Regions from separate parts of the Rhizobium sp. WW_1 genome, predicted to be linked through region 1. Evidence: riboswitches for the same ligand, from Rfam matches in the RefSeq annotation. Region 1 holds a riboswitch; each other region holds the start of a gene.

Region 1 (7,667 bases):
TTTCTGCAGGACAAGCGGATCGCCGGCTTCATCTCCAAGGCGTCGGACGGACTACCTGAAAGCTTCAGTTGCACCGGTGATCATGGTGGCGATACGGTGGCTCATTGCAGGACGATGTGGCGCAAATACGCCGTCAGCCGCGAGCTGTTTCAGACGCGTCGCATTCTGGCAAAATCGAACGGCCTGCTATGGGGCGCCTATCATCTGGGCCGGCCCGGCAATCCGATCGACCAGGCCAATCACTTTCTCGACTACGCCGATCCGCAGCCCGACGAGCTGATGGTGCTCGACATAGACGGCATGGACGCCACGCAATTCATGTCGCTCGACGACGCGCAGATCTTCGTTGCTCACATCAAGGTCAGGACCGGGCGCTACCCCATTCTCTACGTCAATCACAACACGGCGCGCTACATCGCCGATCACCGGGGCACCTATCCGCTGCTGTCGCGGCTGCCGCTGTGGTACGCGCGCTACAAGCCGGATGTGAAGGATACCTTCCCGCTCGGCAACTGGGACAATTATGCCATCTGGCAGTTTGCTTCGTCGGATAATTGCTCGGAGAAAAGCTGCCCCTATCGCGTACCCGGCACGCTTACCGATATCGACGTGAATGTCGTGCCGATGACGAAAGTCCAGCTTGCCAAGATCTGGCCGCAGGGTGATCTCTTGCCCGCCAAGCCCCTGCCTGCACCGGACCTGACGATCGCGCTCGCGCAGATGTGCAACGGCCCGCGGCAGGCGCTCGTTTCGCTCATGGTCGACATCGACCCGGTCGTCACAGCTTCGACCCCACAATCGAAGCCGGTCGAAATCAACGAGCTGAATTACCAGGATTTCTAAAGCGCGTAGCGATCCTTCAGATTCGCTCCTCGCGCTTCAGGTCTTTGATTCTTCGCACGTCGTTGTCGCAAAACCGCTGCACACTTTTGCGGGACATGCTTTAGCTTGGCGAGGCGGTTTTCAGGTCGATGCTATGCCTCGATCTGCACATCCGTCTTCGGGCGCGAGCAGCAGGCGAGGATATAACCCTCGTCGATCTCGTCATCGAGGATGCCGCCATTGTGGCTCATCTCGACTTCGCCCGAGAGCTTCATGACGCGGCATGTACCGCAAAGCCCGGATTCGCAGGCCGCTCCGATGCGCACACCGGCACCGCGCGCCGCCTGAAGCACGGTCTGGCCCGCGGCGCAGACGACATCCTTGCCGGCCATGGTGAAGCGGATCGTCGTCGCGGCCTCGCCGGAGGCATCGTCGGAAACCTCCGCAAGCGGCGTTGCAGCGTTCGCTGGCTGGAAGCTCTCCTGATGATAGCGCGACATGTCGAAACCATGCGCTTCCAGCATGGAGCGCACGGCGTCCATGAAGACTTCCGGGCCGCAGCAGAAGATCGTCCGGTCCATGAAATCAGGAGCCAGGAGACCGATCTTCGCCTTGTCGATGCGTCCCTTCAGCCCCGACCAGAGATCGGTGCGGCCACAACCCTCGACGATGAGGCCGAGATTGAGGTTCGGCATGAAGCGGGCGAGATATTCGAGTTCGGAGCGGAAAATGATGTCGGTCGGGCTGCGCGAGCAATTGACGAAGGTGATGTCCGACAGCGGCGCGATGTCGGCCATGTAACGCGTCATCGACATCATCGGCGTAATGCCGGAACCGGCGGAGACAAACAGGTACTTTTCGCCGGGATGACGGATATGGCTGAAATCGCCGAGCGGACCGAAAGCCTTGATGCGCATGCCCGGCTTCAGGTTCTCGAACATCCAGCGCGTGCCGATGCTGTCCTTCTGCGCCTTGACAGTCACGGCGACCGAAAAGGGCCGCGACGGTGTCGACGACAGCGTATAGGTGCGCATGACCGGCTCCGGAGCCGTCGGCAGCTCCAGCGTCACGAACTGGCCCGGCAGGTAGCGGAACCAGTTGTCCTTGTCGGAGCCGAATGTGAAGGTCATCACATCGGGCGCCTCGGGCGTGACCGAGAGACATTCGAGCAGATGCTGCCTGTCGCTCCAGGGCTGCATCTGGTCGAGGTGTCGATGGCGAAGGGAGGCGGTCATGTTCATACTCAGGCGACCGCCGACAGCTTGGCCTGATCGCCCTGCAGCCGGTTGATCATGAAAGTCGTGTACCATTCGACGAACTGCATGACGCCGCCTTCATGGATTTCCGAATAGGGACCGGGCTCATAGGCCGGCGAGCGGATGCCGAAGGCGTTTTCCTCGACGATGCGGCGGTCCTGGTCGTTGGTCTCGGTCCAGACGTGCGTCAGTTCTTCCAGATCGTAGTCGACGCCTTCGACCGCATCCTTATGGACGATCCACTTGGTGGTCACAGCGGTTTCCTCGGCGCTGATCGGCAGCACGCGGAAGGAAATGGCGTGATCGCCGAGCATGTGGTTCCATGTCGTGGGATAGTGGAACAGCAGCATGGTGCCGATGCCGTTGATCGTCACATCCGACGAGAGCGGACGCTTGACGGCGTTCTGGCCCGACATCGTGTAGCTTTCGGCACCTTCGATCAGCGGCATGCGGGCCGTGCGGAACTGGCCGTCCGGAGAAAGCTTGAATTCGCTCGGCAGGCCTGCGGCCTCGCAGCGCTGCCAATGTGCGGCGATCACCGGATCGTTCATCGCGCCCTGCACGCCGCTAACGGTCGGCGCTTCCGGGAAGGTGCGGCAAAGCTCGGGATGGTTGGCCGCGCAGTGATAGCACTCGCGGTTGTTTTCCCAGACCAGCTTCCAGTTGCCCTTTTCGATGATGGTGCTCTGGAAGGCGATCTTGGCTTCGCTGATGCGATGCGGCGCGATGTAGGGTTCGATGGTCTCGCGGACCGGAGCGAAATCCGGCGCGTTCTGCGCAAGGCAAATGAAGATGTAGCCGCCGACGCTTTCGCAGTGGACCGGCTTCAGCCCGTGCTGGCTCTTGTCGAAATCCTCCGCCATCTGGCGGGCGAAGAGCAGCGAGCCGTCGAGTTCGTAAGTCCACTGGTGATAGGGGCAGACGAGCTTTGCCGAGGAGCCGCGCTCGGTGTTGCAGACGCGCGAGCCGCGATGGCGACAGCTGTTGTGGAAAGCGCGGATGACCTGATCGCGACCCCGGACAATCACGACCGGGTAATCACCGATCTGGACGGTGAAGTAATTGCCCGCGCGCGGCACTTCGCAATCATGGCCGATGAACAGCCAGTCGCGATAGTAGATCATCTCCATATCGAGCTTGAAATAATCCGGATCGGTATAGAACGGTTGTTCGAGACTCAAACCCGTCCGGTGGTTCTTCAATTGCCGCAGAACTTTGCTGCCGATATCCATTTGCCTATCCTTCGCAGTACCGGGAGACGTGCAGAGGACATGCAGAGGCCATCGGGAATGGCCCAAAGCAATGTCCGACCGCCCGCCGCGGTCAGTAAACCATGTGTGCCCAAGGCTGGTTTCCGGGCTCTGGAGCGGCCCTGTTTCCAGAGCCCCATGGCACCTTCCCAGGCCGACCAGACCCAGTGGCTTTATCCGCCATGCCTCACTCCACCACCGTTGCGGGGGCAGCGCCGGATTTTGACCGGCTTCCCAATTCTCCGTCTCCCTAGCAAACGGCACCTTGAGATTGATAACATCATAGCGCCCGGCACCGGCGGCGGCTGCGCTGCAATGCGACATCGGCTTCGAAATTGACGACAGCCGAAACGGGGCAGCGGGACGGTTGCCCTTGCAGGCGATATAGAGAGGCAATTCAACCTCTTACATTCCGGTGCGGGACATGAGGGGGGTGCGCTGCCCGACCCTTGCCGATGACGCTTTATTCTGATTGCGACAGATCAACCAACCGAGGGCGATTGGGCGGCCGAAAGAGCTTGCAAAGCCGCCATCGCACGACCGGCATCGGCCGCTGGCACGAAGATGTGGTCATGATGGTAAGCCGCGACCACATTGGCGCTGATACCCTCGTTGCCGAGCGCCGTTGCGAAGGCAGCGGTCAACCCTACGGCCTCGAGAGAGGAGTGCACTTCGAGCGTTATCATGCGCATGGTGGGGGCCGCGGGAAATCCAGCCTCTCGGGCCGTCTCCAATGGAAGGATCAGCGTCACGCCTTCCTTTTCACGGAAGAATCCGAGCGGCCTCAGATGGATGTGGTCTGCCAACATCGACGCCGGAACGCTGCAATAGACGAATTCGCCCTCGGCAAGGCTCGGCTTCATGCCGGAAAGGAGCTGCTGGAGATCGGTAATTCCGGGCATGTTTCTCAGTCTCCTTAAAAGTGCAGCATCCCAGATGCGGTTAAGCTCGGCTCAAGCTATGTGATCTAGCATGTCGCTCAGAGACTAACATAGCGAGATCCGGCATGGCCAAACTCAGATATTTCGACGCTGGGAAGCCCGCCGACCCCGAACCGGCGCCAGTAGTGCCGACGACAGGGCACAGCGAATTCCTGCGCACGGGGCGCATCAACCGGAACAGGCCGCACTGGCTTGCCGAAGAGCGGGAATATCTCAGTCACGAACACGTGGCCGAGCGCACGGCGCTGAAGCTCAGGGATGCCGGCGAAAAGACGCATGACCGGCTCAACAGCTTCCACAAATCAATCCGTTTCCCGAAGCTCATCTTCCATCACACGCTGAAGGACACGCCGCATCTCGGCTATTGCCACGTGACAGCCGCGCGGACACAGTTCGCACAATATGAGCAGGTGAACTGGGCGTTCTATATCGCCAATTTCTTTGCCCGTATCGGCCAGGAAGAGAATTTCTTCGAAGACATCAGCCTCAAATATTCTCGGATGTATTTCGCCGTCGCCGTTCACCCGGACAAGCAGGCTGAGGACAAGAAGCTGACGATCAATCGCGACATTCGCGGCAACGGCGTACTGTTCCACACCCACGATCCGCAGATCGCCATCCGCAACGTTCTATTGCTTGGCGCCCGCAACGAGCAGCTTCGCGACATCATTCGCCAGCTTTGACGATTGATCCGAAAACTCGAAGGGCATAAGAACGGCCTGAACTGCAAGCAGGCAGGCCATGGCACGACACATAGACATTCTCGAACATCCGCAAACCGCGATCGACGTCGCCACGGCAACCCTCGCCGAGGGTCTGCCGATCGGGCTGCCAACGGAGACGGTCTACGGCCTTGCCGCCGATGCCACCAATCCCGCCGCCATCACCCGGATCTACGAGACCAAGGGGCGTCCGCGCTTCAATCCGCTGATCTGCCATATGAGCGATCTCGCCATGGCCGAGCGCTATGCCATCTTCGACCCCATCTCGCGTAAGCTCGCGGAAGCCTTCTGGCCCGGCCCGCTGACGCTGGTGCTGCCGCTCAAGCCCGATAGCGGCATCCATCCGCTGGCAACAGCCGGACTTGATACGGTCGGCATCCGCGTGCCCAAGGGCTTTGCCGGCGAGCTGATCCGTGCCTTTGACCGACCGCTCGCAGCACCAAGCGCCAACACATCAGGCAAAATCAGCGCCACCAGCGCCGATCATGTCGACGACGATCTCGGGGAACGCATTACCCTTATTCTCGATGCCGGGGCTTCGGTCGTCGGCGTGGAGTCGACCATCGTCAAGGTCGAGGATGGCGAGATGCGCCTCTTGCGGCCAGGCGGTCTCGCAGCGAGCGAAATCGAGCGCGTGGCCGGCAAGAAGCTCAAACGCAAGAAGAAGGCCTCGGCCGCCATCGAGGCGCCTGGTATGATGGCTTCACATTATGCACCCGGAGCAGCCGTGCGGCTCGACGCGACGGAGGTTTCCGCAAACGAGACGCTGATCCGCTTCGGAACGCCTGACATTGCCGGTATCGGTGAGGCGGTTGCAGTGCTGGATCTGAGCACATCGGGCGATCTCTCAGAAGCCGCCGCAAACCTCTTCGATTTCATGAAGCGCGCCGATGCCACAGGTGCGGCCACGATTGCCTTTTCGCATATTCCAGACGAAGGCCTCGGCGAGGCGATCAACGACCGGCTGCGTCGCGCGGCCGCGCCCAGAGAATAAATCAGCCCGACACCATCAGGCAAAGGACACGCCATGAGCAGCTCCGCCCTCTCTTCCGACCTTCTCGATCGCTTCGCCGCCATCGTCGGTGAAAAACATGCCGTACGGGATGCTGCGGAAATCGCGCCGCATCTCGTCGAAAATCGCGGCCTCTATCACGGCGCTTCGCCCCTGCTGCTCAAGCCCGGCTCGGTGGAAGAGGTGTCGGCGATCCTGAAGCTTGCCAGCGAGACCGGCGCGGCCATCGTTCCGCAGACCGGCAATACCGGTCTCGTCGGGGGGCAGACGCCGCGCGAGGGCGGCTCCGACATCATCCTGTCGCTGGAGCGCATGAACCGCGTTCGCGATATCGATCCGGTCGGCAATACCATGATCGTCGACGGCGGCTGCATTCTCGCCGATGTTCACAAGGCGGCAGCCGAGCATGGCCGCATGTTCCCGCTTTCGCTCGGCTCCGAAGGCTCCTGCCGCATCGCCGGCAACCTTTCGACCAATGCCGGCGGCACGGCCGTTCTTGCCTATGGCAACATGCGCCAACTGTGCCTCGGCCTCGAAGTCGTGTTGCCCACGGGCGAGATCTGGAATGGCCTGCGCCGCCTGAAGAAGGACAATACCGGCTACGATCTGCGCGATCTCTTCATCGGTGCAGAAGGCACGCTCGGCGTCATCACCGGCGCGGTGCTAAAACTCTTTCCGCAGCCGCTCGGCCATCAAGTCGCCTTCGCCGGTCTGCAATCGGTCGACGATGCGCTGACCCTGTTCAAGAATGCCTCGAGCCTGTGCGGCACGGCGCTGACCGGTTTCGAGCTGATGCCGCGCCTCGGCGTCGAATTCACGACGCGCCATATCCCCGGCGTGCGAGATCCGCTGGAGACGGCGCATCCCTGGTATGTGCTGATCGATATCTCCACCTCGGATTCGGCCGAGACGGCCGAGCGGATGATGTCGGCGCTGCTCGAGCAGGGCTATGAGGCCGGCCTGATCCAGGATGCAACCATCGCCAGCTCGGAAGCGCAGCAGAAGGCGATCTGGCACATGCGCGAGAGCATGTCGGATGCGCAGAAGCCCGAGGGCGGTTCGATCAAGCACGACGTTTCCGTGCCGGTGGCGCAAATTCCGCAATTCATGCAGGAAGCGGCAGCCGGCGTAATGGCGGCGATGCCCGGCGCCCGCATCTGCGCCTTCGGCCATATGGGGGATGGCAACATCCACTACAACATCTCGCAGCCTGTCGGCGCCGACAAGGCTGAGTTCATCGGCCGCTGGCGCGAGATCAACAAGATCGTCCACGGGCTGGTGCTGCAGCATGGCGGCTCGATCTCAGCCGAGCATGGCATCGGCCAGCTGAAGCGCGACGAGTTGGCATCCATCCGTTCGGACATCGAGATGGACCTGATGCGCCGGATCAAGACGGCCTTCGACCCGGCCGGGATCATGAATCCTGGAAAGGTATTGAAGGTTCAATCCTAGACTGTCACGACGACCCTTTCCGAGGCGAAGCAGCCGATCTGGCAGGAGATAATCGTGCCGTCGGCATCGATGTCTTCGCCCGCATAGGCAAGGACCGGCGCGAGACGCGATTGCTGAAGCATTCTTGCCTCGGCTTCCGTGGGCATGCGCGCGGTGATGTCGGTGGAGCGGCGCCAATAATCCATGACGCCATAGTCCTTCAGCGCCGCCGT
Region 2 (7,667 bases), on a different contig from region 1:
CGGAACGGTGATTGGCCGTTGGTTGTTCTCGATCTGATTGAGGTAGCTCAGCGAAATCCCGAGCTTGTCCGAAAGTGCCTGTTGCGTCAGGCGGCGTTCTTCGCGCAATCGCTTGAGGCGAACTCCAACAAATGGTTTCTTCATCTAGACCTCTCGATCTTCGCAAACTTTGCAGATTTGCAAATCGTACTTCGCAAACTTCTGCAATTTCAGCTATTTATCATTTCTTCTACCAGTAGATATTGCGAAGAAATGTCTTGTTGGCAAGCGCTGGGAGCGACCATGGAATGCAGCGACATCCCGACCGGAGCGACAAACTGCCTCTTTGCCGAAATGATCTTTCCGGAACACGCCAATCACTACGGTACCCTTTACGGCGCCAAGGGTCTTGAGATGATGGGGCGCGCGGCCTTTGTCGCGGCCAGTCGCTTTGCCCGCCAGCCGGTCGTCATGGCAGCAACGGACGCGGTCAGGTTTCGAAAGCCCGTGCCGATCGGCAGCCTGCTCGAATTCACGGCCGTCGTAACAAGATGCGGCCATGCGTCGATGACCGTTCTCGTCGAGGCGACGATGGAAAATCTGACCAGCGGCAGACGCCATCAGGCCATGACGGGCCGCTTTGAAATGGTGGCAGTCAATGAACATGGCCGCCCCGCGCCTTTACAAAACAACTGTCATGTCGAAATACTCGAGGAGACGCATTCGTGAAACTGCATAATGTCCGCACCCATAAGTCGGCTGAGCATCTGGCCCGCGAAGACCAGCTTGCCTGGAAGATCGCCGCGGTCGCCGTCGATGATGCCGCACTGGATGACGATGTCGTCGAGATGATCGGCAACCGCATCATCGACAATGCCGCCGTTGCAACTGCTTCACTATCGCGGCGCCCGGTTGCCAGCGCTCGCGCCCAGGCCATCACTCATCCCTACGCCCCCGGAGCCACGATCTTCGGCCTTTCCGAAGCCAGGCGCTTTTCGCCGGAATGGGCGGCCTGGGCAAATGGCGTTGCCGTTCGCGAGCTCGATTTCCACGATACGTTTCTTGCCGCCGACTATTCGCATCCAGGCGACAACATCCCCGCCATACTGGCGGTGGCGCAGCATTGCGGCTTGAATGGCGCGGCTCTTACGCGCGGCATCGCCGTCGGTTACGAGATTCAGGTCGACCTGGTGAAGGGCATCTGCCTGCACGAACACAAGATCGATCATATCGCGCATCTCGGCCCATCGGCGGCGGCCGGCATTGGTGCCGCGCTCGGCCTTCCCGTGGAAACCATCTATCAGGCCGTGCAACAGGCGCTGCATGTCACGACCACGACGCGCCAGTCGCGCAAGGGTGAGATCTCGAGCTGGAAGGCCTATGCGCCGGCCTTTGCCGGAAAGATGGCCATTGAAGCCGTCGACCGCGTCATGCGCGGTGAAGGCGCGCCCTCGCCCGCCTGGGAAGGCGAGGATGGTTTCATCGCCTGGCTGCTCGGCGGACCGAAGGCCGAGTATATCGTGTCTCTGCCGGAGAAAGGTGAGCCGAAACGCGCGATCCTCGACACCTATACCAAGGAACACTCAGCCGAATATCAGAGCCAGGCGCTCATCGATCTCGCTCGGCGCATGGGACCGAAGATCGGCGATCTCTCGAAGATCGAGAGCATCGTCATCCACACCAGCCATCATACACACTACGTCATCGGAACCGGGGCCAACGACCCGCAAAAGATGGACCCGAAGGCGAGCCGCGAAACGCTTGATCACTCGATCATGTATATCTTCGCCGTCGCGCTGGAAGATCGGGGCTGGCACCACGAGCGCTCCTATGCGCCTGAACGGGCCAACCGACCAGAGACGGTCGCCCTCTGGCGCAAAATTACCACGGTCGAAGACCCTGCCTGGACCAAGCGCTACCACAGTCACGATCCGGCGGAGAAGGCGTTCGGCGGACGCGTCGTCGTCACCCTGCGGGACGGGACCGTCATAGAGGATGAGCTGGCCGTCGCCGACGCCCACCCGCTCGGCGCCAAGCCGTTCAGACGAGGTGACTATGTCAACAAGTTCCGGACGTTGGCCGAGGGCGTTGTCGCGCCTGCAGAACAGGACCACTTCGTCGCCACGGTGGAACGCCTCACCTCGCTGAAACCCGAAGAGCTGGGGCAACTCAACTTTCAGGCGGAACATCCCTTGCCCGGCACGGCTACCGCCCGCGGCATCTTTGACTGGAACAAGTAGCGGAGGATCATCATGACAGCATTTAAGCCAAAGAAATCCGTCGCGCTTTCAGGCGTAATCGCTGGCAATACAGCTCTCTGCACCGTGGGGCGCACCGGCAACGATCTGCATTATCGCGGCTACGACATCCTCGATATCGCCGAAACCTGCGAGTTCGAGGAAATCGCACATTTGCTGGTCCACGGCGCCCTTCCGACGGCTACGGAGCTCTCGGCCTATAAATCGAAGCTTAAAGCGCAGCGAGGTCTTCCCGATGTCGTGCGTCGTACCCTGGAACTGCTGCCGGCGGCGACCCATCCCATGGACGTCATGCGCTCGGGCGTCTCCGCATTGGGCTGCGTCCTTCCGGAAGCGCCCGATCACAACCATCCCGGTGCCCGCGATATCGCCGATCGGCTGATGGCCTCGCTCGGCTCCATGCTGCTCTACTGGCACCACTTTGCCCAGAATGGCCGGCGCATCGATGTGGAAACGGAAGACGATTCGATCGGTGGCCATTTCCTGCATCTGCTGCACGGACGCACACCGAGCGCCTCACATGTCCGCGCCATGCATACCTCGCTGATCCTCTATGCCGAGCATGAGTTCAACGCATCGACATTTACGGCCCGATCTATCGCCGGGACCGGCTCGGATATGTATTCGGCAATTGCAGGAGCGATCGGTGCCTTGCGCGGGCCGAAGCATGGCGGCGCCAATGAAGCCGCCTTCGACGTCCAGAAGCGCTATTCAGATCCCGCAGAAGCCGATGAGGATATCAAACGCAGGGTCGAGGCGAAGGAAGTCATCATCGGTTTCGGCCACCCGGTCTATACCGTCGCCGACCCACGCAACAAGGTGATCAAGAAGGTCGCGCGCGAACTCTCGGTCGATGCCGGCACAATGAAGATGTTCGATATTGCCGAACGGATCGAGACGACTATGGCGCAGACTAAGAACATGTTTGCCAATCTCGACTGGTTCAGCGCCATCTCCTATCATATGATGGGTATTCCGACCGCGATGTTCACACCGCTTTTCGTGGTTTCGCGAACATCCGGCTGGGCAGCTCATATCATCGAGCAGCGCGCGGATAACAAGATCATCCGCCCATCCGCCAATTATATTGGCCCGGAGAACCAGACATTCGTGCCGATCAACAAGCGCAGCGGCCCGAAAATCCGTCCGAAAGCCGCCTGAGGAGTTGAAAATGCCGTATCTCGTCGCATCCGAATTACCCGACGCCCCCGCCGGAATCCGTTTCAGGGAGCTGCTGGAGCGTAATGGCATCCTGCAGCTTCCCGGCGCCCATAACGGCATGGCAGCTCTCCAGGCCAAGGCGGCGGGTTTCGAAGGCCTCTATCTCTCCGGCGCTGCCATGACCGCCTCCATGGGTATTCCCGATCTCGGGATCATCACGGTGGACGAGGTTGCCTTTTTCATCCGCCAGATCGCGCGGGCAAGCGGCCTGCCGCTGCTTGTCGATGGCGACACGGGCTATGGCGAGGCATTGAACGTCATGCACATGGTGCGAACCTTCGAAGATGCGGGCGCCGGCGCAGTCCACATCGAAGACCAGCTGCTTCCGAAGAAATGCGGGCATCTGAACGACAAGAGGCTTGCGGACGCGCATGACATGGCAGCAAAGGTCGCGGCTGCGGCGAAGGCGCGCCGTCATCTCTATCTGATCGCCCGGACCGACGCGGCGGCCAGCGAAGGCATTGACGGCGCCGTTGCGCGTGCCAAGCTGTTTATGGAAGCCGGCGCCGACGCCATCTTCCCCGAAGCCCTCAACAGTGCCGAGATGTTTCGCGAATTTGCGCGGCGCATGCCGGGCGTTCCCTTGCTTGCCAACATGACCGAATTTGGCAAAACGCCGTTTTTCACCGCATCCGAATTCGAGGAGATGGGCTACCGCATGATCATCTGGCCCGTCTCTTCATTGCGAGTCGCCAACAAGGCTCAGGAAAAGCTTTACGCCACCTTGAAGCGCGACGGCTCCGCAGAGGCCGTTTGGACCGAGATGCAAACGCGCGGCGAACTCTACGACACTATCGGGCTTCACGACTATGAAGCGCTCGATGCCTCGATCGTGAAGACGATCCTTCCCAATTCAGGGTCGCGATAACCCTGTGGCTATGATATGAGGCGGCCATGAACGATTTCGTACGCTCCGTTTTGACCCCGCCCGACGGCAGCAAGAAAGTGCTGCTGCATTCCTGTTGTGCGCCGTGTTCGGGGGAAGTGATGGAGGCAATGTCGGCCTCGGGCATCGACTACACCATCTTCTTCTACAATCCGAACATCCATCCGGAGCGTGAATACCTCTTGCGCAAAGAGGAGAATGTTCGCTTCGCGGAAAAGAACGATGTGCCCTTTGTCGACGCCGACTATGACAAGGACAACTGGTTTGCCCGGGCGAAGGGAATGGAATGGGAGCCTGAGCGCGGCGTTCGCTGCACGATGTGTTTCGACATGCGCTTCGAACGGACAGCGCTCTATGCACACGAGAACGGTTTTCCGGTGATGACCAGTTCGCTTGGGATCTCGCGCTGGAAAAACATGGCGCAGATCAATGATTGCGGCGAGCGGGCAGTCGCTCCTTATGACGGCCTCAGCTATTGGGATTTCAACTGGCGTAAAGGCGGCGGTTCCGCCCGCATGATCGAGATCAGCAAGCGGGAGCAGTTCTACCAGCAGGAATATTGCGGCTGCGTCTATTCGCTGCGCGACTCGAACATGCACCGCCGCAGCCAGGGACGCGAACCGATCGAGCTCGGCAAGCTCTATTACGGCAAGGACGACACGGCGAGCTAGGGTATTGCGCCGGCCCACTCGATTTCCCGTCGTTCAAAACTGCCTGCGATCGCGCATGAAGTTCGCATACCATTCGACGAACTGCATTACACCGCCTTCATGCTCGACCGAATATGGTCCCGGCTCATAGGCTGGAGAGCGGATGCCAAACGCATTCTCCTCGACGATCCGGCGGTCCTGATCGTTGGTTTCGTTCCAGACATGCGTCAGTTCGTCGATGTTATAGTCGACGCCTTCGACGGCATCCTTGTGAACCAGCCATTTTGTCGTGACCTGCGTTGATTCCGGGCCCAGCGGCAGGACGCGGAACGTAATGGCATGATCGACCAGCACATGGTTCCAGGTGCTTGGATAATGGAAAAGCAGCAGCGTACCGATGTGGCTCTGGCTGACATCGTCGGAGAGTTGGTGCTTCACGGCCCGCTTGCCTGACATGGTATAGCTTTCCGCGTCCTCGATCAGCGGCATGCGCGCCACGCGGAACTGGCCGGTCGAAGAAATCTTGAATTCGCTCGGCAGGCCGGAGGCCTCGCAGCGTGCCCAATGTTCGGCGATGACGGGATCATCCTTTGCACCCTGGACCCCGGTTGCGGTCGGAGCCTCCGGATAGGTCCGGCACAGTTCCGGGTGATTGGCCGCGCAATGATAGCATTCGCGATTGTTCTCCCAGACCAGTTTCCAATTGCCCTTTTCGATGATCGTGCTTTCGAAGGCGACCTTCGTGTCCTTGAGATTATGCGGAGCAAGATAGCTTGCGACCATCTCGCGCATCGGACCAAAATCGAGCGGCTCATCGGCGAGGCTTACGAAAATATAGCCGCCGACGGTCTCGCAATGGACCGGCTTGAGGCCATTTGCCGACTTGTCGAAATCCTCGCCCATCTGCCGTGCGAACAGCAGCGAGCCGTCCAGTTCGTAGGTCCATTGATGATAGGGACAGACAAGCTTGGCCGATGATCCCTTGGGCTGCGTGCAGACGCGCGATCCGCGGTGTCGGCAGGAATTATGCAGGGCGCGAATTACGCCTTGCCGATCCCGCGTGATGACGATCGGATAGTCGCCGACCTGCAGCGTGAAGTAGTTGCCGGCTCTCGGAACCTCGCAATCGTGTCCGACGAAAAGCCAATCCTTGTACCAAATATGCTCGAGGTCGAGCCTGTACAGTTCCGGATCGGTGTAGAAAGCCTGTTCCAGGCTATAGCCATCGCGCCTGTTTTGCAGTTTGCGCAGCACGTCGCTGTAAAAATCCGTCATCAGATGCTCCCGGTTTGAGCACTGACTGAAAAGGCGGAAGATCGATCTCGATTGGCCCGGCAGCCAATACGCCAATCAGCTTCCTGAATGCCCTCCGCAGTCAGTCAAGTCATTCATGTGACCAAGGCTGGTTTCCGGGCTCCGAAGCCGCCCCGTCAGGGGCTTGCCGACACCTTCCCAGATCAATTGATCCAGTGGCCGTCGTCGGCATTAGGCTTCGCTACCGTTGCGGGGGCAGCGCCGGATTTCGACCGGCTTCCCAATTATCCACTTCGATTCGAAGCGGCACCAAGGACAGCATATTTAAACACGCCGCATTGCCGGCGTCTCCTTCGAAAAACGACGTCCGTCCATCGCATTCTGAACAGATCAGACCTTTATTTTCACGACGATGTGTCGCTAGGCCGACGCCTTCAGTCGGACGACCAATGACGGCGTTTTGAAAACCAATCGTTCGATGTTATTTTTCAAAGATAGATTGGAGTTGAGACGATGCCCTCGCATAGCCGACCCTCATTGGAAATTGCGGGCAAAGACGCCAGAGTAGCCTGGATCGCTTTAGTGTCGGCATGCGGCCTGGCCTTTTCCTATGTTCTGGCCTGTGCAACGCCATTCGCGGCGATCGCCGCCATCGCATCGGTGACGCTGAAGCGACGCGATGGAATTGCCGTTGTCGCCGCCACGTGGCTCGGCAATCAGGCGGTCGGATACCTGCTGCTCGGTTATCCCCGCGAATGGGACAGTTTTGCCTGGGGCGGAGTGATCGGCCTGGCGGCGGGCACGGCATTGGCGACGGATTTTGCGCTTGCGCGTCTCAAGTTTGGACCCGTCGTGACAGCCCTCGTCGCGCTGCTGGTCGGCTTCTGCGCCTACGAAATCGTGTTGTTCATCGCCACACTGATGCTGCCTTCCGGAGATGATGCATTCTCCTTGGCGGTCATCGCTCAGATTCTCCGCGACAATATCGTGGCCTTCGCAGGGCTGATGGCAATCTATGCGGTCATTCGTTCGGCGGGCTTTCTCGAGCCGGCCGGAAAAGCGACGCCACCTCGCACCCTTTGATCGAAGATCGTGAGAGCATTTCCTCCAAATAGAATCGTCTGTCTGACGGAAGAAACGGTCGAGGTCCTCTATCTGCTCGGTGAGCAGGAGAGGATCGTCGGCGTTTCCGGCTATGCGGTGCGGCCGCCCCAGGTTCGACGCGAAAAGCCGCGGGTCTCCGCCTTCACATCGGCCGATATCGACAAGATACTGGCGCTGGAGCCCGATCTCGTTCTGACGTTCTCGGATCTGCAGGCGCCGATCGTCGCAGACCTCGTCCGCCATGGAATTGCGGTGCATGCGTTCAATCAGCGTGACATCGCCGGAATTCTTGCAATGATCAGAACCGTCAGCGCC
Region 3 (7,667 bases), on a different contig from region 1:
GAATCAGCGCCATGCTGGAGGCAAATGCACTCGATCAATTTGGACGGCAACCGACATGGCTGGCAGTTCCGCTCTCGGCGCCGTTTGGCATCCTCGTGGCGATGATCGTCCGCAGTAAAATCACGGCGCAAAACGGAGGTCGTGGTGTTGGGCTACTTGCGTTGCTTATCGCCTCGACCGCCGTCGCTCTTGTTTTGGCAGCGGGTAGCGTCGATTTTCTTCTTAGCGACGACAGTACCCCGCAATATACGGACTACGCGATGAGTGGCGCCATCGGCGGCCTCATAGGTGCAGCCTTCATGGCAATCGTCATATGGGTTCTGCTTAGGCGCCGAAATATCCGATTTTCCGGATGGCCTATGGTAATCGCTGGCACTTTCGGTGGTGCGTTTTGGCCGGAAGGGGTGTTTCAGATGCGATATTCACTGACCATGTCATGCTTGTTCTTTCCTTTGTGGCAGGCTTGCGTTGCCTCGGGACTGTGGTTCGGGTTGCGAAATGCCGCGTCAAACCAGCTCCGTTCAAAAGTGGGAGATTGATGGTGGGAAAACCTATTGGTCGGCAGGCGGGCGAGCCCAATTCCAAGACCGTGTTGGTTTCGCGCATCAGGTCAGACATGGTTCCGGTAACAAGCAGCGGGACCCAACGCTAATCGCGGACGGCGGCGGCTATCCCGAGATGCCGTTCACCTCCTGGCCTCCGCAATCATGGCAAGGCTGCAGGAAAGACAGAACGCACACGAATCAATTGGTGGTGCTGCCTCGGAAAGATTACCGGCTGACCGCCGAGCTTGAAGGAACATCGGACAGCAGAAAGACCTGGGTCGAGAAATGACGGTCATATCCTTCCATTCTCGTGGCGCGGAGTTCTCAATAGGTTGGGCGGCAGCCCAGTCTGGGGTCGAAACTGCAATTGGCAGGGGTGTCGACGGGAGGATGCTTAGCGAAATAGGCCATCGTAAACTGCTTGTTGATGGCGTTTCGGCGCGCGTCGATGGCGTGTACACGCTCCGACCATGCGCGGGCCTTCGCCTTGTCGCCCGACGCGATTATCGCCTGGGCCTCTGTCGCCAGCTTTGCTTTCTCGATATCGAGTGGGATTACTTCTGGCGATGCCAACCCTTGGGCTACTCTCTGCCGATCCATCTCGGTCATTCTATTCATTTCGGCGACCGCGCCGTCATAATTGACGGCGGTGGCTGAAGCCGCGCCGGTATTACCAGCAAATCCATTCTGTGCGGTGGGCGCACACCCGGCGAGGGCAACGACTGTCAGCAACAACGCACCGGCCGCTCTCATTACATCAGTCATTCAGTTCCTCCAAAGTTGCTGTGCAGCCTGTCTGCTGTCGGTAGACCACCGGCCGGGGATTTAAAGTCCAATGAATATGCCGTGATAGCGCGCGGCGAGCTAACTGCAAGGGCTGCTGCGCCGCAGCGCGGTTCGGAGGAGTGACCCAATCTCCCCTATTTGCCATTTGATTTACCGTCACTCAACGCCTTCGCAACATCTTGCCGAACGCCCGGAGAAACGCCGGGACGATGCAGGGTCCATGGATTGAAATTTCCGCCAGAGAAGGGGCTTAACAGAATATCGTCAATCTTAAGCCTGCCATTTTCCGGTTTTAGAAAGAACAAGCAAGAATAAGAGCCGTTCGCGTTATAGTTCATCGCGACCATGACGCCGTTGAGCTTATCGGATACGTCCTTGAATTTCACCGGATGGGCACCGCCATCGTCGGAGTCCGCGCTGGTGAGATAGTCAGTCTCACCATTCGTTATATTGTCGATTCCCGGAGTGCTATTGGGCGCCGAGACGGCATCGGGATTTGCTGCTTCCTTCGCCTTCAGCGCGTACCAACTCGCAAGGAAATCATGCGTAAACAGGATCGTTTCCATCTTCGTCGGTGAACGACTGGCGCCTCGGAGCAATTCGTCCGCGTCGGCGGCATGGCCTTCGTAGTCGACCGTAAATCTCACGACGTCAGCGGCGCTGGCGTTCGCGCCCGGCAATCCGGCAGTCGCTGCGTATCCGAGAAGCGGAGTTGAAAGCAAAGCCGCGATTAGGGAGAGGAGTCTCAAGCGCATGATCGCTTTTTTCCTTGTGGAGGGCGACCACTTTGTGGATCGCTTCGTTTCGAAAATCTTTCGACCGCGGTCGAGCAAGAAAGCCCTGCATCACGGACTAGCGTCTATCGACCCCATGATCATGGGCAACAACGGCGCCAAAACTCGATGTAAGGATACGCGTGCAACATATTCTTGCATCGGCTTTTCGGTCATTCCCCGATACAAAACGTGATTCTCTCCACTATCCATCGTTGTCGGCCATCGTGGACGATTTTATCGATCGCATGATCTCCTACGCCTTTTCGATCATGCCGCTAAGGAATGTGAGAGTTGCGACACATTGCGCTTCGCCGCTCCTCGGCTCTTTCTATAATCACGTGATTGCCGGTTTTGGACGCCGTCATTTTCGAACGTACACGCTTGAGAAGGTGACGTTGGAGCCACCACAATTGTGGTTGTCCGTGATGACAAGATAAGGGCCGAGTTGAGCAGCTTTAATTGTGCACGCTGAATTCGCGTAGGCAGTCTTTATATTGTCGCCATCGGTAAAGGAGACGAAAGCGCCTTGGGGGGAGATGACTGCACCGAACTGACCTGATTGCGCGTCGATTGGGTTGCTGTTCCATGTCGCGTTGCCATCGATCCCAATTTTGGCGTCGTCTTTTGCCACGACATCGATCGTCGCATCGCTGTCATCACTGATCCAATGACCGGCCCAGTGGGGCGAGGGCTCGATAGTCTTCAAAGCCGAAAGTGGCAACCAGCCGGAAGTGGCGATAGCCTTACCTTTACGCGCTGCAACGTATATCGCACACGCGTAATCGCCGAAGCGGCTTATGACGACAACCTGATTGCCTTTCACGAGGCGGGCCCGCTGCTGGCAGACGTCGTTCGCAGCAGGGCAACTTCCTGCCTCAGGACCATGAACGAAGTGGATGCCGGTCGGCGTATCCACCTCATAGAGAGCGACGGTCTTGAGGTCGACGTCCACCATGTTGTTGATGCAGAGTTGGTCGGAGGACTGGGCCGAGGCCGAATGTGAGAGCATAGGGACGAAGGCTAATATAAGGCAACGCAACAGGTTTAACGATGTCCTACGACTTTGAGTTGGCGGAACATTGTTTGCTTGCATAGACACGCTCTAACATTTCTTCGTTACCCCGAGTCATATCCCGACGTGCGCTTGCGTGAACTAGTTTTCTCTTCGAATAGACGCGTGTGTACTTATTATGGACACGGGATCCGGTTATGGAAATTGCCCAGCGCTTCGTAGACGCCCCTGGGTTGTAATTTCTGCTGCTTCGCGATGCCGACCGGTGACAGCATCCCGTTTTTGACGTGTTTGCGTTTCGGATTGCAGAACGTCGCGATGTGATCGAACACGTCCTAGCGAGCCTCGTTGCGTGACCGGCAACCCCTGCGGCGTATCCGTTCACGCTCCAGAAGATTGAAGAAGCTCTCGGCCACAGGATTGTCATGGCAGTTAACCCGTCGGCTCATCGAGTGAACCAGGTTATGGTGCTTGACGAACGAGGCCCAGTCCATGCGGGTGAGCTGCGAGCTCTGATCCGAGTGGATCGACATCTGACCCTTCGGCTTGCACCTCGACACCGCCATCAGCAGCGCTTGCAATATGACGCCCGTGACCCAGTCCTTATCCGGAACTTCTACGTCAAATTGCTGGTTGAGCGCATTATCTACAACGATGGAAGTCCTGCCGCCCCAGGCGCCAGCGACGTTTGCAACAGATCTGCGCCTTAACTCCGGCAAGACGGGTCAGATGCGCAGCCCGGTTCGGGCAACGCATCTCGCCTCGGTCGAGACGATAGTCATACAGTCTTTGATAGCCGTAGACCTCGCCGAGTTCGATCGGCAAGGTCTATTCCGGCAAGGAGGACAAGGGCACAGACGCGTCAAGCTGATGTCTGGCGCGACGTGTTTAGGAACCCAGCTATAAAATCGACGGCTTCGTCGCCGCTTCTCAGACCGAGATGGATACTCTTACCTATTCCGCTCTTTCCGATCCGGACAGGACGAACGCCGAGTTCGGCAGCCTCCCGACGTACAAGCCAGTTCGGAATGGCGCTGACGCCACGACCGGCCGCAACGAGCTGAAGCATCATTTCCGTGGTCTCAACATTCCGGTGATGTCGCGGACGGCAGTTGGCGGGAGCTAGAAACTGCGTGAATACATCCAATCGCTCCGGCGGCACGGGATAGGTGAAGAGAGTTTCGTCCAGCAGATCCGCTGGTTCGGCGTAGTCCTTGCGCGCGAGTGGGTGATCGGTCGGTACGGCAAGCACGAGCTCGTAGTCAAACACAGATAGATAATGGATGCCCGGCGCCTCGATCGGATCCGGTGTGATCAGGATATCGATCTCGTATCCCGTCAGAGCTGCCACCCCTCCGAAGGCAAATGATGTCGTCAGTTCCAGATCCACGTCCGGCCAGTCCACCAGATAGGGTTTTGTGACGCCCATCAGCCATTGATGGCAGGGATGGCATTCCATGCCGATCTTCAGAGAGCCTCGCTGACCGTAGCGATAATCCGACAAGACATCCTCAGCCCTTTCGATCTGCGGTAGAATGCGTTGCGCCAGCGTCACAATGTAACGCCCGGCCTCGGTGAGGCGAAGATTACGACCATCCTTCTCCCACACAGCCACGCCATAGCGCTCTTCGAGCTTTCGGATCGTATGGCTGAGTGCAGACTGGGTCACATTCAGCCGTTCGGCTGCCGCCGTCAGACTGCCCAAGCGATCGACTTCGCGCAGGATTGACAGATGTTGCCTGTCCAGCATGGTTATGCCCGCCTCTGCTCAAGGGGAACGGCTCCGGTCGCACCACGACCGTGGACGGAAGCTGGCCGGTGATCCTTGCAGACCGCCACCATCCTGAAGTGTCGGGTGACCGTATTATGCCAGTTGCCCGTCAACGGGTTTTCGGACCGAAATTTTGTCTCGATGGACATGGAGCTGCGGCCTGCGCGCTCGACAAGTCCGGTACCCCCGATAAGGGTGCCGTGATGGTTCGTATCTTCGGGAAAAGCGATATCGATAAGGCTGGCTATCGAGCCATGCTGGGCAGTTTTTGCTATCGTCGTGGTCTCTGTCATCGGCACTGCCATTGTGTTGTGGTAAGGTGCTGACATGACGCAAAGGCGACGGCACGGGAATGCCGATCGCAAAAGCGGCACACCGGGACACCCCGCCCGTGGACGTTATCTATCGCGGCAGGTCTCCTGGCTTGCGGGTCATTGCTATGGTCCGTCTTCCCGAGGCACGCCTCAGTGACATGGATGGACCTTCGCTTGCCGCTCACAGTTGCGGGGGCAGCTTCGGCTTCGGGTCTTCACAAGATCCCTGACCGAATTCCCTCTTAGCTCCGGACTTTCGTCCGCAGAACCACGACGACGAACCAATGCCGCATGTCGCCGAAGGGGTCAAGATGTCTGTAAAAAGTCAAGCTTGAGGCGAGTGGCTGCCCATTATGAGCACTGGGAAAGGCGACGTCTTTGAATTCCGGCTGGAGCGCTTCGACCGCGAAATGATGAAGATGGCTCATGCTTCAATGAGATAAAACCATTTTTAGTCGATCAATCCCTCAGCTACATAGCACGCACCGCTCCTAATGTCGGAGGGTGTGACGAATTACGCCCGAGAAAACCGGAACATACAATTAGGAAAATCTCGAAAGGGAAAACAGTAATGCAGGTTTTATCTCGGAATTTAGAGCGCAAGATCGCGATGAACGAAGAATTTACGTTTAATATAAAGCGAATTTCTTTCGATGAGGATTATCGCCCCGCAGAGAACACGCGGATCACCACTAATTTTGCCAATTTGGCGAGAGGGGCGAACCGTCAGGAGAATCTGCGGAACGCCTTGAAGATGATCGACAACCGTTTCAACGCCCTGGCGAATTGGGATAACCCAAATGCAGATCGTTATTCTGTCGAACTTGAGATCATTTCCGTTGAAATGAATATCGGTGCTGAAGGCGACGGTAATGCCTTCCCATTAATTGAGGTATTGAAAACGAACATCGTCGACCGGAAAACGAATGAACGCATTCAGGGCGTTGTGGGGAACAACTTCTCCTCTTACGTGCGAGATTACGACTTCAGCGTCGTGTTGCCAGAGCACAACAAGAACCGCCCCGATTTCAGCATTCCGGATAATTTCGGCGACCTGCATGGTAAGCTGTTCAAAAGCTTTCTGAATTCAGGTGCCTACAAGGAAAATTTCGATAAGCCGCCGATTATCTGCCTGAGCGCGTCAAGCAGCAGGACATATCGCCGAACTGAAAATCAGCATCCGGTGTTGGGTATCGAATACCACCAGGATGAATTCTCTTCAACCGATGAATACTTCAGAAAAATGGGACTAAAGGTTCGCTATTTCATGCCGCCGAATAGCGTCGCGCCTTTGGCTTTCTATTTTCTCGGCGACCTGCTTGGTGATTACACCAATCTTGAACTGATCAGCACCATCAGCACGATGGAGACTTTTCAGAAGATCTACCGACCCGAGATTTACAATGCCAATTCGGCTGCCGGGACATGTTATCAGCCGAGCCTGAAGCACCAGGACTATTCACTCACTCGAATTGTCTATGATCGAGAAGAACGTAGCCGGTTGGCTATCGAGCAGGGCAGATTTGCTGAGGAGCACTTCATCAAACCATACAAGACCATTCTTGAGCAATGGTCTGCCAATTACGCTATTTGACGAACCGAAATATAAGGTCGCTATCATGAAAAGACTGTTGCCCACGTCCACCGCCGGCAGTTTGCCGAAGCCCTCATGGCTTGCGCAGCCTGAGAAGCTCTGGTCACCTTGGAAATTGGAAGATGAGGAATTGATCGAGGGCAAGCAGGATGCCCTGCGTTTGTCTTTGGACGATCAACGACAGGCAGGTATCGATATTGTTAGCGACGGTGAGCAAACGCGCCAGCATTTTGTCACGACGTTCATCGAGCACCTCAGCGGCGTCGACTTTGAGAAGCGTGAGACCGTCAGAATTCGAGATCGCTATGATGCGAGCGTCCCAACAGTCGTCGGAGCTGTGTCGCGTCAGAAGCCCGTTTTTGTCGAAGATGCCAAGTTTCTGCGTCAGCAGACCAAGCAGCCCATCAAATGGGCGCTGCCCGGTCCAATGACCATGATCGATACGCTCTATGATGCCCACTATAAAAGCCGTGAAAAGCTGGCATGGGAATTCGCCAAGATCCTCAATCAGGAAGCCAAGGAATTAGAGGCTGCTGGTGTCGATATCATTCAGTTTGACGAGCCAGCATTCAACGTCTTCTTCGATGAGGTGAATGATTGGGGAGTTGCCACCCTGGAGAAGGCGATCGAAGGGCTAAAATGCGAAACTGCCGTTCATATCTGTTACGGGTATGGCATCAAGGCTAACACAGACTGGAAGAAGACCCTAGGATCGGAGTGGCGGCAATATGAGGAATCTTTCCCGAAGCTGCAGAAATCCAGTATCGGTATGATCTCCCTGGAATGCCACAACTCTCATGTTCCAATGGATCTCATCGAGCTTGTCCGAGGCAAGAAAGTGATGGTGGGGGCTATCGACGTGGCAAGCA

What was found. A riboswitch is a leader RNA that binds a small molecule or an ion and turns the genes downstream of it on or off. The one in region 1 is predicted to bind cobalamin.
Region 2: another riboswitch for cobalamin. It lies ahead of BJ928_RS16765 (aromatic ring-hydroxylating dioxygenase subunit alpha); the one in region 1 lies ahead of BJ928_RS03330 (aromatic ring-hydroxylating dioxygenase subunit alpha).
Region 3: another riboswitch for cobalamin. It lies ahead of BJ928_RS39600 (hypothetical protein); the one in region 1 lies ahead of BJ928_RS03330 (aromatic ring-hydroxylating dioxygenase subunit alpha).

Annotation. Positions count from the first base shown of each region.
Region 1 is NZ_RAIN01000001.1:701,077-708,743, forward strand. Features, by position in the region: gene BJ928_RS03320 (GH25 family lysozyme) at 1-843, shown strand, start outside; gene BJ928_RS03325 (hybrid-cluster NAD(P)-dependent oxidoreductase) at 975-2,063, opposite strand; gene BJ928_RS03330 (aromatic ring-hydroxylating dioxygenase subunit alpha) at 2,066-3,310, opposite strand; cobalamin riboswitch at 3,406-3,611, opposite strand; gene BJ928_RS03335 (ACT domain-containing protein) at 3,811-4,230, opposite strand; gene BJ928_RS03340 (DUF6656 family protein) at 4,335-4,952, shown strand; gene BJ928_RS03345 (L-threonylcarbamoyladenylate synthase) at 5,011-5,985, shown strand; gene BJ928_RS03350 (FAD-binding oxidoreductase) at 6,019-7,455, shown strand; gene phnF (phosphonate metabolism transcriptional regulator PhnF) at 7,452-7,667, opposite strand, start outside.
Region 2 is NZ_RAIN01000005.1:214,903-222,569, reverse strand. Features, by position in the region: gene BJ928_RS16795 (short-chain fatty acyl-CoA regulator family protein) at 1-144, opposite strand, end outside; gene BJ928_RS16790 (hotdog domain-containing protein) at 82-708, shown strand; gene BJ928_RS16785 (MmgE/PrpD family protein) at 705-2,219, shown strand; gene prpC (2-methylcitrate synthase) at 2,232-3,398, shown strand; gene prpB (methylisocitrate lyase) at 3,409-4,326, shown strand; gene BJ928_RS16770 (epoxyqueuosine reductase QueH) at 4,353-5,015, shown strand; gene BJ928_RS16765 (aromatic ring-hydroxylating dioxygenase subunit alpha) at 5,049-6,269, opposite strand; cobalamin riboswitch at 6,377-6,577, opposite strand; gene BJ928_RS16760 (hypothetical protein) at 6,831-7,331, shown strand; gene BJ928_RS16755 (cobalamin-binding protein) at 7,341-7,667, shown strand, end outside.
Region 3 is NZ_RAIN01000027.1:49,117-56,783, reverse strand. Features, by position in the region: gene BJ928_RS35865 (hypothetical protein) at 1-539, shown strand, start outside; gene BJ928_RS35860 (hypothetical protein) at 870-1,310, opposite strand; gene BJ928_RS35855 (hypothetical protein) at 1,466-2,164, opposite strand; gene BJ928_RS35845 (hypothetical protein) at 2,469-3,062, opposite strand; partial or broken gene BJ928_RS39605 (IS3 family transposase) at 3,296-4,027, opposite strand; partial or broken gene BJ928_RS35835 (LysR family transcriptional regulator) at 4,066-4,869, opposite strand; gene BJ928_RS39600 (hypothetical protein) at 4,872-5,183, opposite strand; cobalamin riboswitch at 5,282-5,492, opposite strand; gene BJ928_RS35825 (DUF1852 domain-containing protein) at 5,815-6,798, shown strand; gene BJ928_RS35820 (methionine synthase) at 6,824-7,667, shown strand, end outside.